3 linked regions of the Luteibacter rhizovicinus DSM 16549 genome follow. The main gene of each other region encodes a partner of the protein of the gene in region 3 in a complex. Links are inferred from orthologs where the notes say so. Each region holds a gene or a part of one and is shown on either strand. Other genes may lie near its edges.

Region 1 (2,919 bases), 1.5 Mb from region 3 along the record:
GCACCACGGTGGTATCGCGTTCCAGGCGCGGCATGGCTTCGATATCGGCCGCGGCCCGCTTGAACCGTTCGTACTCCTGCAGGCGGCGAACCAGCTCCGCACGCGGATCGTCCTCCAGGCCTTCCTCGCTCGGTGGCCGGGGCAGCAGCAACCTGGACTTGATCTCCGCCAGGATCGCGGCCATCAGCAGGTATTCCGCGGCGAGCTCCAGTCGCATCACCTCGCGCATCATGTCGATGTAGTCCATGTACTGCCGGGTGATTTCGGCCACAGGGATGTCGAGGATGTCCAGGTTCTGCCGGCGAATCAGGTAAAGCAGCAGGTCGAGCGGCCCTTCGAACGATTCGAGGATGACCTCGAGCGCGTCCGGCGGGATGTACAGATCCTGCGGCATTTGCAGCACAGGCTGCCCGCGCACGAGCGCGAGGGGCATTTCCTGCTGCTGCGGGACGCCTGCGAAGGCACCCTGGGTTTTTTCGACTACCTGAACTTCGGTTGTCTCGTTAGTCATCGGCACACGTCAGAAGGGTCGCGAGTGCGACCAGGAACGTAACAATCGATGCCGTCCGGCGGCTATACCGCCACCTCGCCCGGCATGCCACGCATCGTCGCCGACGAGCGAAGGGCATTGCCGCTGGACACCCCAGGAGGGTCACCGCCTGTGAAAGATCGTCGGGAGCGGTCCGCTCACGGTCCCGAAACACGGACCGGTGAGGGCGCGACGCCCGAATAAGTTCACCCGATTGAGCACAGGGTATCGCCTGTGCCCGCCCAAGTCCAGCGGCCTGCCTGCCGGGCGTCCCGCGGTTCCGGCACAATATCGGTATGCAGCAGGCCCCTCGCGCGATCATCCATGTCGACATGGACGCTTTCTATGCGTCCGTGGAGGAGCTGGACGACCCGAGCCTGGTCGGCAAGCCCGTCATCGTGGCCGGGCTGGGTCGGCGCGGCGTGGTTTCCACCTGCAACTACGTGGCCCGCACCTACGGGGTCCGCTCGGCCATGCCGACCTCGGAGGCGCGCCGTCGCTGCCCGGACGGCGTCTATATCTTCCCTCGCCATGCCCGCTACGCAGAAATTTCGGAGATCGTCTTTTCGGTCTTCGGCGAGGTCACGCCGATGATCGAGGGGCTCTCCCTGGATGAGGCGTTTCTCGATGTCACGGCCAGCCTGCGCCTGTTCGCCTCGATCGAGGCGATCGGGCGCCGGGTCAAGGAGAGCATTCGCGAGCGTACGGGCCTGAACGCCTCGGTCGGCATGGCGCACAACAAGCTGCTCGCCAAACTGGCCAGCGAGTTGTCCAAGCCGGACGGTTTCCTGCACATCCACCCCGGGGAAGTGCAGGGCTACCTCGATCCGCTGCCGATCGGACGCATGTGGACGGTCGGCAAGGTGGCCGAGGAATCCCTGCACAAAGTCGGTATCCGCACCATCGGCGACCTGATCCGCGCGGATGCCTGGCGGCTGAACAAGGCCGTCGGTGAGCGTCATGCTGCCCAACTGCGTCAGTTGTGCCTCGGCGAGGACCGCCGGGCCGTGGTCACGGACGCGCCGGAAGTGTCGATCGGTTCGGAATGGACCTTCGACATCGACGTGGACGAGCTGCCGATCGCCGAGGCATGGCTCCTGCGCCAGTGCGAGCGGGTCGGGGCGAGGGCGCGGTCGCGCGGCGTGGACGCCCGGACGGTGTCGGTGAAGCTGCGGGAACCGCCCTTCGTCACCCACAGCCGGCAGGCGCAGTTGCCGGTTCCCGGCAACGCGACGCCGGATATCTATGCCGTGGCACGTCGCTTGCTTCAGGTCTGGTGGAACCAGCATCCACGGCCGAGGCTTCGCTTGCTCGGTGTGACGCTTTCGGGGTTCGATGCCCGGCACAGCGATGAACAGCAGGACATGTTCGCCGCGCCGGTCTCGGAAAAACGCTCCGATGGCGTGCAGGACCGGATCAACGAGCGCTTCGGCGCCGGTGCCCTGGTCCGCGCGGGTGTGCTGAAGACGCGCGGAAGCGAGTGAACGCCGGTGTTGCGGGCGAACCCTACGACTGCGCTAATGTGTCCGTTTGTGACACGAAACGTAAGTCGTGCGGGGTGCGGTCATGCCGAACTCGACGTATAAGGTCCAGCAGGAACCGAAATGGATGGAAATGCAGCAGATGTCTGACAAGGAAAGTTCGAACATGCGCTATCGCCACGCGCGGATGAAGGTGCAGACCGCGGTCCTGATGAGCCGCGGCGGCGAAGCGCACCCCACCGACCTGGTCGACATTTCAGCGACCGGCGCCATGCTGCGCCGCCCGCTCGGCTGGCGCGGCGAGCCCGGCCAGACCTGGATCCTGGACATGGTCTTCGGCCATGACCTGCACATCCACATGGAAGCCATGGTCGCCCGCGTTTCCGCGCGGCAGATCGGCATGGCCTACACGCTCATCCCCGAGGACAAGCAGGCGCCGTTGTGGGAGTTGCTGGGTGGGTATGCGGATACGCTCGAGGCTTGGACGGACGACTGACTGTCGGCAAACGCAATTGCTCTCACGCCTTCGACAGGCCAATCGAATAGGTCTGCCGACGATGACATGGCCGATAACGCGCATCCGTGAGGCTGGGCGTTTCACGTTTGCAAGCAGAAACGTCGCGTAGGCCGTCCGCCAGTTGTCTTGAGTGCTCGACGACAGGTCGAGCGTGCGCTCACTCACGATCCAAGGCGGGCTTTGCGACTACCGATAGGTCGTCAGTGCCCTGCATAACGGAGTTTGCAAGGCGGTGATTCTCGTTGTGCCGATCCGGCGACAACGAGGTTTCCAAATGAACATCTCAGAAGGCCGACAATTCCGCAGTAAAGCTGCGGGAAAGTGTCTCGCTGCCGCGTTTTTCGTAACGGCGAATTTCGCCATAGCTCAGACTGTGGATGGTGAGTCCGCCA
Region 2 (2,954 bases), 3.1 Mb from region 3 along the record:
GCAACCCGTCCCACACCGGGGTGGACGATCTCGAGCGCGAATACCCGGAGGAGGTCCGCGCCCGTATGGCGCTGTACCACTACGGGAGCGTCGACGACGGCGAAACGCTGGTCTCACGTGGCTACCGGATCGCCCGTCCGGGCGAGCGACTGCCGCTTCCGGCGCCCGAACCACCGCGTCCGACGGCCGGTTGAGGCGGTTTCGTCGTTCCGCCCTTGTCTCGCCGCACCGCTGAAGTTATCCTTCCGCTTCTTTGCCGGACAGGAAGCCGGGGAAGAGGATGTAAGTGGAGAGGTGTCCGAGTGGTTGAAGGAGCACGCCTGGAAAGTGTGTATACGCTAATAACGTATCGAGGGTTCGAATCCCTCTCTCTCCGCCAGTTTCAAACGTCTTTATGGTGACCCTGTCGGTCCCCCCGCGACGATAGTCCGTAAACTCCGCCAGGTCCGGAAGGAAGCAACGGTAGCGGACGACTCGGGTGCCGGGGTGTGGCTGGCAGGGTCATCGCCTTTTGAGGGCCGCGCTTTTCGGGCCGCGCTTTCACCCGTCCCGGGTCCTTGGCACAATCCACCGTCGTCCCAAGGTAATACGCATGTCCTATCAGGTCCTCGCACGCAAGTGGCGCCCGCGCAAGTTCGCCGAACTGGTGGGCCAGGAGCACGTGGTCCGCGCGCTCACGAATGCGCTCGACTCCGGGCGCATGCATCACGCCTATCTATTCACCGGCACCCGCGGCGTCGGCAAGACGACGATCGCGCGCATCTTCGCCAAGTCGCTGAACTGCGAGCGCGGTGAATCGGCCGATCCCTGTGGCGAGTGCTCCGTCTGCACGGCGGTGGACGCCGGCCGCTTCGTCGACCTCCTCGAGATCGATGCGGCCAGCAACACCGGTGTCGACGATGTCCGCGAGGTGATCGAGAACGCCCAGTACGCGCCGTCGCGCGGGCGCTTCAAGGTCTACCTGGTCGATGAGGTGCACATGCTCTCCAAGCCGGCGTTCAATGCGCTGCTGAAGACGCTGGAAGAGCCGCCGCCGCATGTGAAGTTCCTGCTCGCCACGACCGACCCGCAGAAACTGCCGGTGACGGTGCTGTCGCGCTGCCTGAAGTTCAACCTCAAGCGCCTGCTGCCGGAGCAGATTTCCGGCCAGATGCGCCATATCCTCGCCGCCGAAGGCATCGAGTACGACGATGAGGCCATCGGCGAGCTCGCGCATGGCGCGGACGGTTCGCTGCGCGACGGCCTGTCGCTGCTCGACCAGGCCATTGCCTACGGCGGCGGTGCCCTGCGCGCGGCCGATGTACGCGCCATGCTCGGCAGTGTCGAGCGCGGACAGGTACTGGGCGTGATCGAGGCACTCGCCGCTGGCGACGGCGCGGCACTCATGGGTGAGGCTGACCGCATCGCCTCGTACTCGCCGGACTTTGCCGGCGTGCTCGACGATCTCGCCACCGTGCTCCATCGCATCCAGTTGATCCAGCTGATTCCCGGCTATCGCGAGGAAGAGGGTGACGCCGGCCTGGCCGAGATCGCCAACCGCCTCGCACCCGAAGACGTGCAGCTCTACTACCAGATCGCCACCACCAGTCGCCGGGAACTCCCGCTCGCGCCGGATGCGCGGATCGGCTTCGAGATGGCGCTGCTGCGCATGTTCGCCTTCCGTCCGGCGGAAGCCGGGCAGGGCGCCGCGCCGTCCGCGCCTCGGGCTGTCGCGCCTGCGTCGGCCCGTGCCGCGATGCCCGCGCCGTCGCCTGCGCCTGTTGCCCCGTCGCGCGCGCCTGCCCCGGCGGCAGCGCCTGTCGCGAGCGCCCCGGCGCCTGCACCGGCCCCGTCACGCCCGGCGCCTGCCGCACCTCCGGTCGCCGCGCCTGTCGCTGCGCCGCCGGCACCGGTGGCACCGCAGGGCCCGCTGGTCCTCGGTGCCAATGGCTTGCCTGACTGGCACGAAGTGATCGAGCGCGCCAACCTGCGCGGTCCGATCGGTCAGCTGGCGCAGAATTCCTCGCTGCGCGAACTCGACGGCGAAGGCATGGTGCTGGCCTTGCAGCCCTCGCACATGCACCTGGCTGTCGAACCACTGACCAGCCAGATGGAAGAAAAGGTCTCCCAGGCGCTCGGTCGTCGCATTCGCATCCGCTTCATTGCCGATCACGGCAATCTGGGCACGCCGGCGGAGCGCCGGGCCCAGGCGCAGGTCGACGCGCAGGCCAACGCGGTCGCCTCGATGGAGTCCGACCCCTTTGTACGGACGCTCAAGCGCGAATTCGACGCGCGCGTCATTCCGCAATCGATCAAACCCGTGGAGCCAGGAACGTGAAAGGTCAAATTGGTCAGCTGATGCAGCAAGCCCAGCGCATGCAGGAAGATATGAAGCGTGCGCAGGATGAACTCGCCAAGACGGAAGTCACCGGTTCCGCCGGCGGCGGTCTGGTCTCCGTGACGATGTCGGGCGGCCACGAAGTGCGCGCGGTGCACATCGATCGCCAGGCGTTCGCCGATGATCCGGAGATGGCCGAGGATCTGGTCGCCGCCGCGGTGAACGACGCGGTGAACAAGATCGCCGAAATCAGCCGTTCGCGGCTGGGTGGCGTCACCGCCGGGCTGAACCTGCCCGCCGGCTTCAAGATGCCGTTCTGACCGGACGTCACGTCACACGATGACTAACGGCTCCCGCCTTCTCGGCGAACTGATCGATGCCTTGCGTTGCCTGCCGGGCGTCGGTGCGAAAAGTGCCCAGCGCATGGCCTTCCAGCTGCTCGAACGCGAGCGGCAGGGTGGTCTTCGCCTGGCAGCGGCGCTCGAGTCGGCGATGCGCGACGTGGGTAACTGCACGCGCTGCCGCAATTTCAGCGAAACACCGGTGTGTTCGCTCTGTGCGAGTCCGAGTCGCGATGCCCAGGTGCTTTGCATCGTGGAGTCGCCGTCCGATCTCGCTGCCATCGAAGGTGCGACCG
Region 3 (4,480 bases):
CAAACACGGCGATCGGGGCGATCGGGTCGCCGTGGGCATATTCCTGGCGATTTTCCTTGCCGTCGCGCCAGATGGTCAGCCACAGCTTTTCGCTGAGCGCGTTGACCACGGAGACGCCGACGCCATGGAGGCCGCCCGAGACCTTGTACGAGTTCGCATCGAACTTGCCGCCGGCGTGGAGCACGGTCATGACGACTTCCGCCGTCGACCTGCCCTCTTCCGGGTGGGTTTCCACCGGAATGCCGCGACCGTTGTCGGCCACGCTGACCGAACCGTCCTGGTGGATGATGACCGTGACGTAGTCGCAGTAACCGGCCAGGGCTTCGTCGATCGCGTTGTCGACGACTTCGAAGACCATGTGGTGCAGACCGGTGCCATCGTCGGTGTCGCCGATGTACATGCCTGGGCGCTTACGAACGGCGTCCAGGCCCTTGAGGACCTTGATGCTGCCGGAATCGTAGGCGTTCGAATTGGTCGGATCGAGAGGTTCGTTCATGCGATGCCTGGTGGTGGCGCAGGTTTCGGTCCCGGGCGATGCGCAATGGCTCGGGACAGTCGATCGATTATAGCAAAGCCGAGACGACACCCTGTTCCACGTGGAACACAGTGACCGGCTGCTCGATGAGGGCGGATGGGATCTCGGTTCCCGTCACGAAGACCTGGACGTCACGGCCGAGAAGCTGGGCGACGACCCACTCTTGATGGGTACGATCGAGCTCCGATGCAAGGTCGTCGAGGCAGACCACAGGCCACTCTCCGCGGATTTCAGCGTGCAGTGACGCCTGCCCAAGAAGGCATGCCAGAGCGCAGAGCTTCTCCTGCCCACGGGACAGGTGTTCCCGCAGCGGTGCGTGCTCGAAGCTGACGGTGAAGTCGGCGCGGTGCGGGCCAACCGTGGTGTGGCCACGAGCCAGATCGCGGTGCCTCCGCTCTGTCAGCGTGGCTAGAAGATCGGCGGTTTCGTCCCAGCCCGGCTTGTAGCGGAGCGCGAACGCACCGAGCTCGGGCAGGACGTTTCCCATAAAACCCTGGATGTGAGGTAGAAGCCGCGCGATGTAGTCACGGCGCATGGTGGTGATTGCCTCCCCCGCTCCTGCCAGTTCGGATTCCCAGGGCTCGATGAGACTGGGTTCGGCCGGCCCGCCATTCCGCAGCAGTACGTTCCGCTGCTTCAGCGCGCGTTGATAGCGCCGCCACTGCCCCACGAAGGAATGTTCCACGTGGAACAGGCCCCAATCGAGGAACCGACGCCGTTCATCCGACGCCCCGGCGATCAGGTCGTGCGAGCCCGGCTCGAAACACACCACGGCGCATTCCTGGACGAGAGCGCCCAATGACGCAGCGGCATCCCCGTCGACCCGTGCTACCCAACGTCCGCTCTCACGGCCAAGGCCAAGACGCCGGATCCGCCCGTCATCCGAATGGACCTCAGCAAACACTGAAAGCGTTGCAGCGCCGCGCTTGAGAAGAACATCCCGCGATCCGGCACGAAACGAGCGGCCATGCGAAAGCAGATAGGCCGCCTCCAGCACGCTGGTCTTCCCGGCACCGTTGGGACCGACGAAAACATTGATCCCGGCGGCCGGCGACAGAGTTACCCCATCAAGGCAACGTAAACCGGCGATTCTGAGCGAGTCGAACTTCATGCCAAACAGGTTCCCGTCCAAAACGAACGACGCCGGGGTGTCGAAGACATCCCCGGCGTCGTGGGCCGAACTCTAGCTTGCCTGGCCGTCAGAGGCGAAGCGGCATCACCACGTGACGCGCCTCGTCATTGCCCTCTTCCTGGAGAAGACAGCTGGACTGGGCATCGCGCAGGTTGATCCGAACCTTATCGCCACGAAGCGCGCTCAGCGCATCGAGCAGGTAACCCACATTGAAGCCCACGGCCAGATCGTCGACGACGGTTTCGGCTTCGACTTCTTCCTGGGCTTCTTCCTGCTCGGGGTTGTGCGCGACGATCTTGATGCGGCCTGGCGTCAGCTCGAGCTTCACGCCGCGGTACTTCTCGTTCGACAGGATGGCTGCGCGCTGCAAAGCGCTTTTCAGCACATCGCGTTCGATCGTCGCTGATTTATCGGCACCGAGAGGGATAACGGCTTCGTAGTCTGGAAAACGACCATCGATGAGCTTGGAGGTGAACATGACTCCACCGCGGCGAACGCGAAGATGGTTACGGCCGAACTCCAGTTCGACCGTGCCCTCCCCCGACTCGAGCAGGCCGATCAGCTCATTTACACCCTTGCGGGGAATGATGATCTGGCGACGTGCGGAAACGGAGCTCTCGAGCTTGGTTTCCTTGAGTGCCAGGCGATGGCCATCGGTAGCGACGCAGCGCAGCGTGTGCTCCTGGAGATCCAGCAGCATGCCGTTGAGGTAATAGCGGACGTCCTGGTTGGCCATGGCGAAGGCCGTGCGGTCCATCAGATCGCGAAGGACTTCTTCCGGCAGCGAGACACGCTCGACCAGTTCGATTTCATCGACGACCGGGAATTCCGTAGCGGGCAACGTGGCCAGGGTGAACCGGCTACGGCCTGCGTTGAGCGCGATACGTTCGCCGTTGAGCTTGATATCGATCTTGGCGCCATCGGGTAGCGCACGAACGATGTCGAACAGCTTGCGAGCCGGAATCGTGATTTCGCCTTCCTGGACCGCATCGGCGGCCGTGGTGGCGACCATCTCGACTTCGAGGTCGGTACCGGTGAACGAGACCTCGCTACCGGAGGCACGAACCAGAAGGTTGGCCAGTACGGGCAGGGTCTGTCGACGTTCTACGACGCCTACCACTTGCTGCAGAGGTTTGAGCAGAACTTCCCTCTGGATGCTGAATTGCATGCGCCCCTTCTCCTGCTTTTAAGTTTTTAAGATTTTATAGTGGTTGTAGTAGGGCCGGTGGATATCTGGAGAAGACTGAATTTTTTAACTATTTCAGTTGCTTACTGTTTGATATCGACTGGACCTGTTGGGCGCTTTCATGTGGGTGGCTTGTGGATAACTTCGAGGGTCAAAACCATCCTCCGTCCATCCACCTATTATCCACAGGTTCTCAGCCCGTCAATATGCGGATGAGCTGTTCCCAGTCCTGACGCATACGCACATCTTTCTCACAGAAACCGCGGATCGTCCGGCAAGCGTGGAGCACGGTCGTATGGTCACGGCCGCCAAAGGCTTCCCCGATCTCCGGGAGGCTGTGGTCGGTCAGTTCCTTGGACAGGGCCATGGCTATCTGACGGGGACGCGCCAGGGAGCGTACACGGCGTTTGGAGAGCAGGTCAGACAGGCGAACCTGGTAGTAATCGGCCACCATCTTCTGGATGTTGGGTACGGTCACAGCCTGTGCGTGCGTATTGAGAAGGTCGCGTAGGGTCTCCTCCGCGAAGTCCGTGGTGATCGGCTTACGGTAGAAGTTAGCGCGAGCCGCCAGCGTGTTGAGCGCGCCCTCGAGGTCACGCACGTTGGAACGGATGCGCTTGGCCAGCAGCATCGCCACGTCCTCCGACACTTCCATGCCCTTGTCGGCTGCCTTGGAAAGGAGGATCGCTGCGCGCGTCTCGAAGTCCGGCGGTTCGATCGCCACCGAGAGACCCCAGCCCAGACGGGACTTCAGCCGCGGCTCGAGCTTGTCGAGCTCCTTCGGATAGCGGTCGCAGGTGAGGATGATCTGCTGCTTTGCTTCAAACAAGGCATTGAACGTGTGGAAGAACTCTTCCTGCGTCGTGTCCTTGCCGGCGAAGAACTGGATATCGTCGATCAGCAGCGCGTCCACCGTGCGGAAGCGGCGCTTGAACTCGTCCATGCTCTTCTGCTGCAGGGCCTTGACCATGCCGCTGACGAACTGCTCGGAGCGCAGGTAAAGCACCTTGGCGTCCGGGTTGTTCTGCATGAGCAGGTTGCCAGCCGCATGCATGAGATGGGTCTTACCCAGGCCCGTGCCGCCATAAAGAAGCAAGGGGTTATAGGCACGACCAGGATTCATCGCCACCTGCATCGCCGCGGCCTTGCCCAACTGGTTCGACTTACCCTCGACGAAGGTATCGAACGTGTAGTGCGGATCGAGGTTATGCACGTGGGGCGCTTCGGGCGCGGCCTCGCGGGCAGGGCGCGCAGGCGCCGCCGCCGGGGACGACGCCACCGGACGCTGGGGTACAGCTCGTGCGGCGGACGAGCCCACTTCCAGTCGCACGGGCACCGGATGTCCCAGGAGGTGTTCGGCGATCGTCTGGATCTGTTTCAGGTACTCATCGCGGACGGTGTCCAGCGAGTACGGATTCGGGGCGTAAAGATGCAGCCCGCTGGCGTCTTCCCTGGCCTGCAAAGGCATCAACCAGGTCTGGACGTCCTCGGCGCTCAATTCGCCTTCAAGACGCTCGAGACAGCGCCTCCAAAGATCACTCATCGGGTATTCTTGCCACAGAAAGGGCGCTTGCGCGCGGGGTGGACGGCGAAGTCTACCAGCGATCCGCCCCTCCCTCGGGGTTCG

The links. Proteins that work in one complex are often made in the same cells at the same time.
Region 1: the proteins of dnaN (region 3) and dinB are in contact, whole or in part, in a solved structure (PDB 1OK7), measured with the Escherichia coli proteins. The link is inferred for Luteibacter rhizovicinus DSM 16549 from one-to-one orthologs.
Region 2: the proteins of dnaN (region 3) and dnaX are in contact, whole or in part, in a cryo-EM structure (PDB 8GIZ), measured with the Escherichia coli proteins. The link is inferred for Luteibacter rhizovicinus DSM 16549 from one-to-one orthologs.

The regions. Positions count from the first base shown.
Region 1 is NZ_CP017480.1:3,100,654-3,103,572, forward strand. It holds dinB (DNA polymerase IV), read left to right. Parts: upstream 1-825; coding sequence 826-2,013; downstream 2,014-2,919. Other genes in the region: BJI69_RS14090 (segregation and condensation protein A), read right to left, coding at 1-433; BJI69_RS14100 (PilZ domain-containing protein), read left to right, coding at 2,153-2,506; BJI69_RS14105 (N-acetylmuramoyl-L-alanine amidase), read left to right, coding at 2,802-2,919. UniProt on the Escherichia coli protein: Poorly processive, error-prone DNA polymerase involved in translesion repair and untargeted mutagenesis. Copies undamaged DNA at stalled replication forks, which arise in vivo from mismatched or misaligned primer ends.
Region 2 is NZ_CP017480.1:4,729,582-4,732,535, reverse strand. It holds dnaX (DNA polymerase III subunit gamma/tau), read left to right. Parts: upstream 1-592; coding sequence 593-2,317; downstream 2,318-2,954. Other genes in the region: recR (recombination mediator RecR), read left to right, coding at 2,657-2,954; BJI69_RS21645 (YbaB/EbfC family nucleoid-associated protein), read left to right, coding at 2,314-2,637; BJI69_RS21665 (MBL fold metallo-hydrolase), read left to right, coding at 1-194. UniProt on the Escherichia coli protein: Part of the beta sliding clamp loading complex, which hydrolyzes ATP to load the beta clamp onto primed DNA to form the DNA replication pre-initiation complex.
Region 3 is NZ_CP017480.1:1,599,000-1,603,479, forward strand. The notes cover bases 786-3,647. They hold dnaN (DNA polymerase III subunit beta), read right to left. Parts: upstream 2,836-3,647; coding sequence 1,735-2,835; downstream 786-1,734. Other genes in these bases: recF (DNA replication/repair protein RecF), read right to left, coding at 786-1,646; dnaA (chromosomal replication initiator protein DnaA), read right to left, coding at 3,047-3,647. Also shown: gyrB (DNA topoisomerase (ATP-hydrolyzing) subunit B), read right to left, coding at 1-496; more of recF, read right to left, coding at 564-785; more of dnaA, read right to left, coding at 3,648-4,396. UniProt on the Escherichia coli protein: Confers DNA tethering and processivity to DNA polymerases and other proteins. Acts as a clamp, forming a ring around DNA (a reaction catalyzed by the clamp-loading complex) which diffuses in an ATP-independent manner freely and bidirectionally along dsDNA.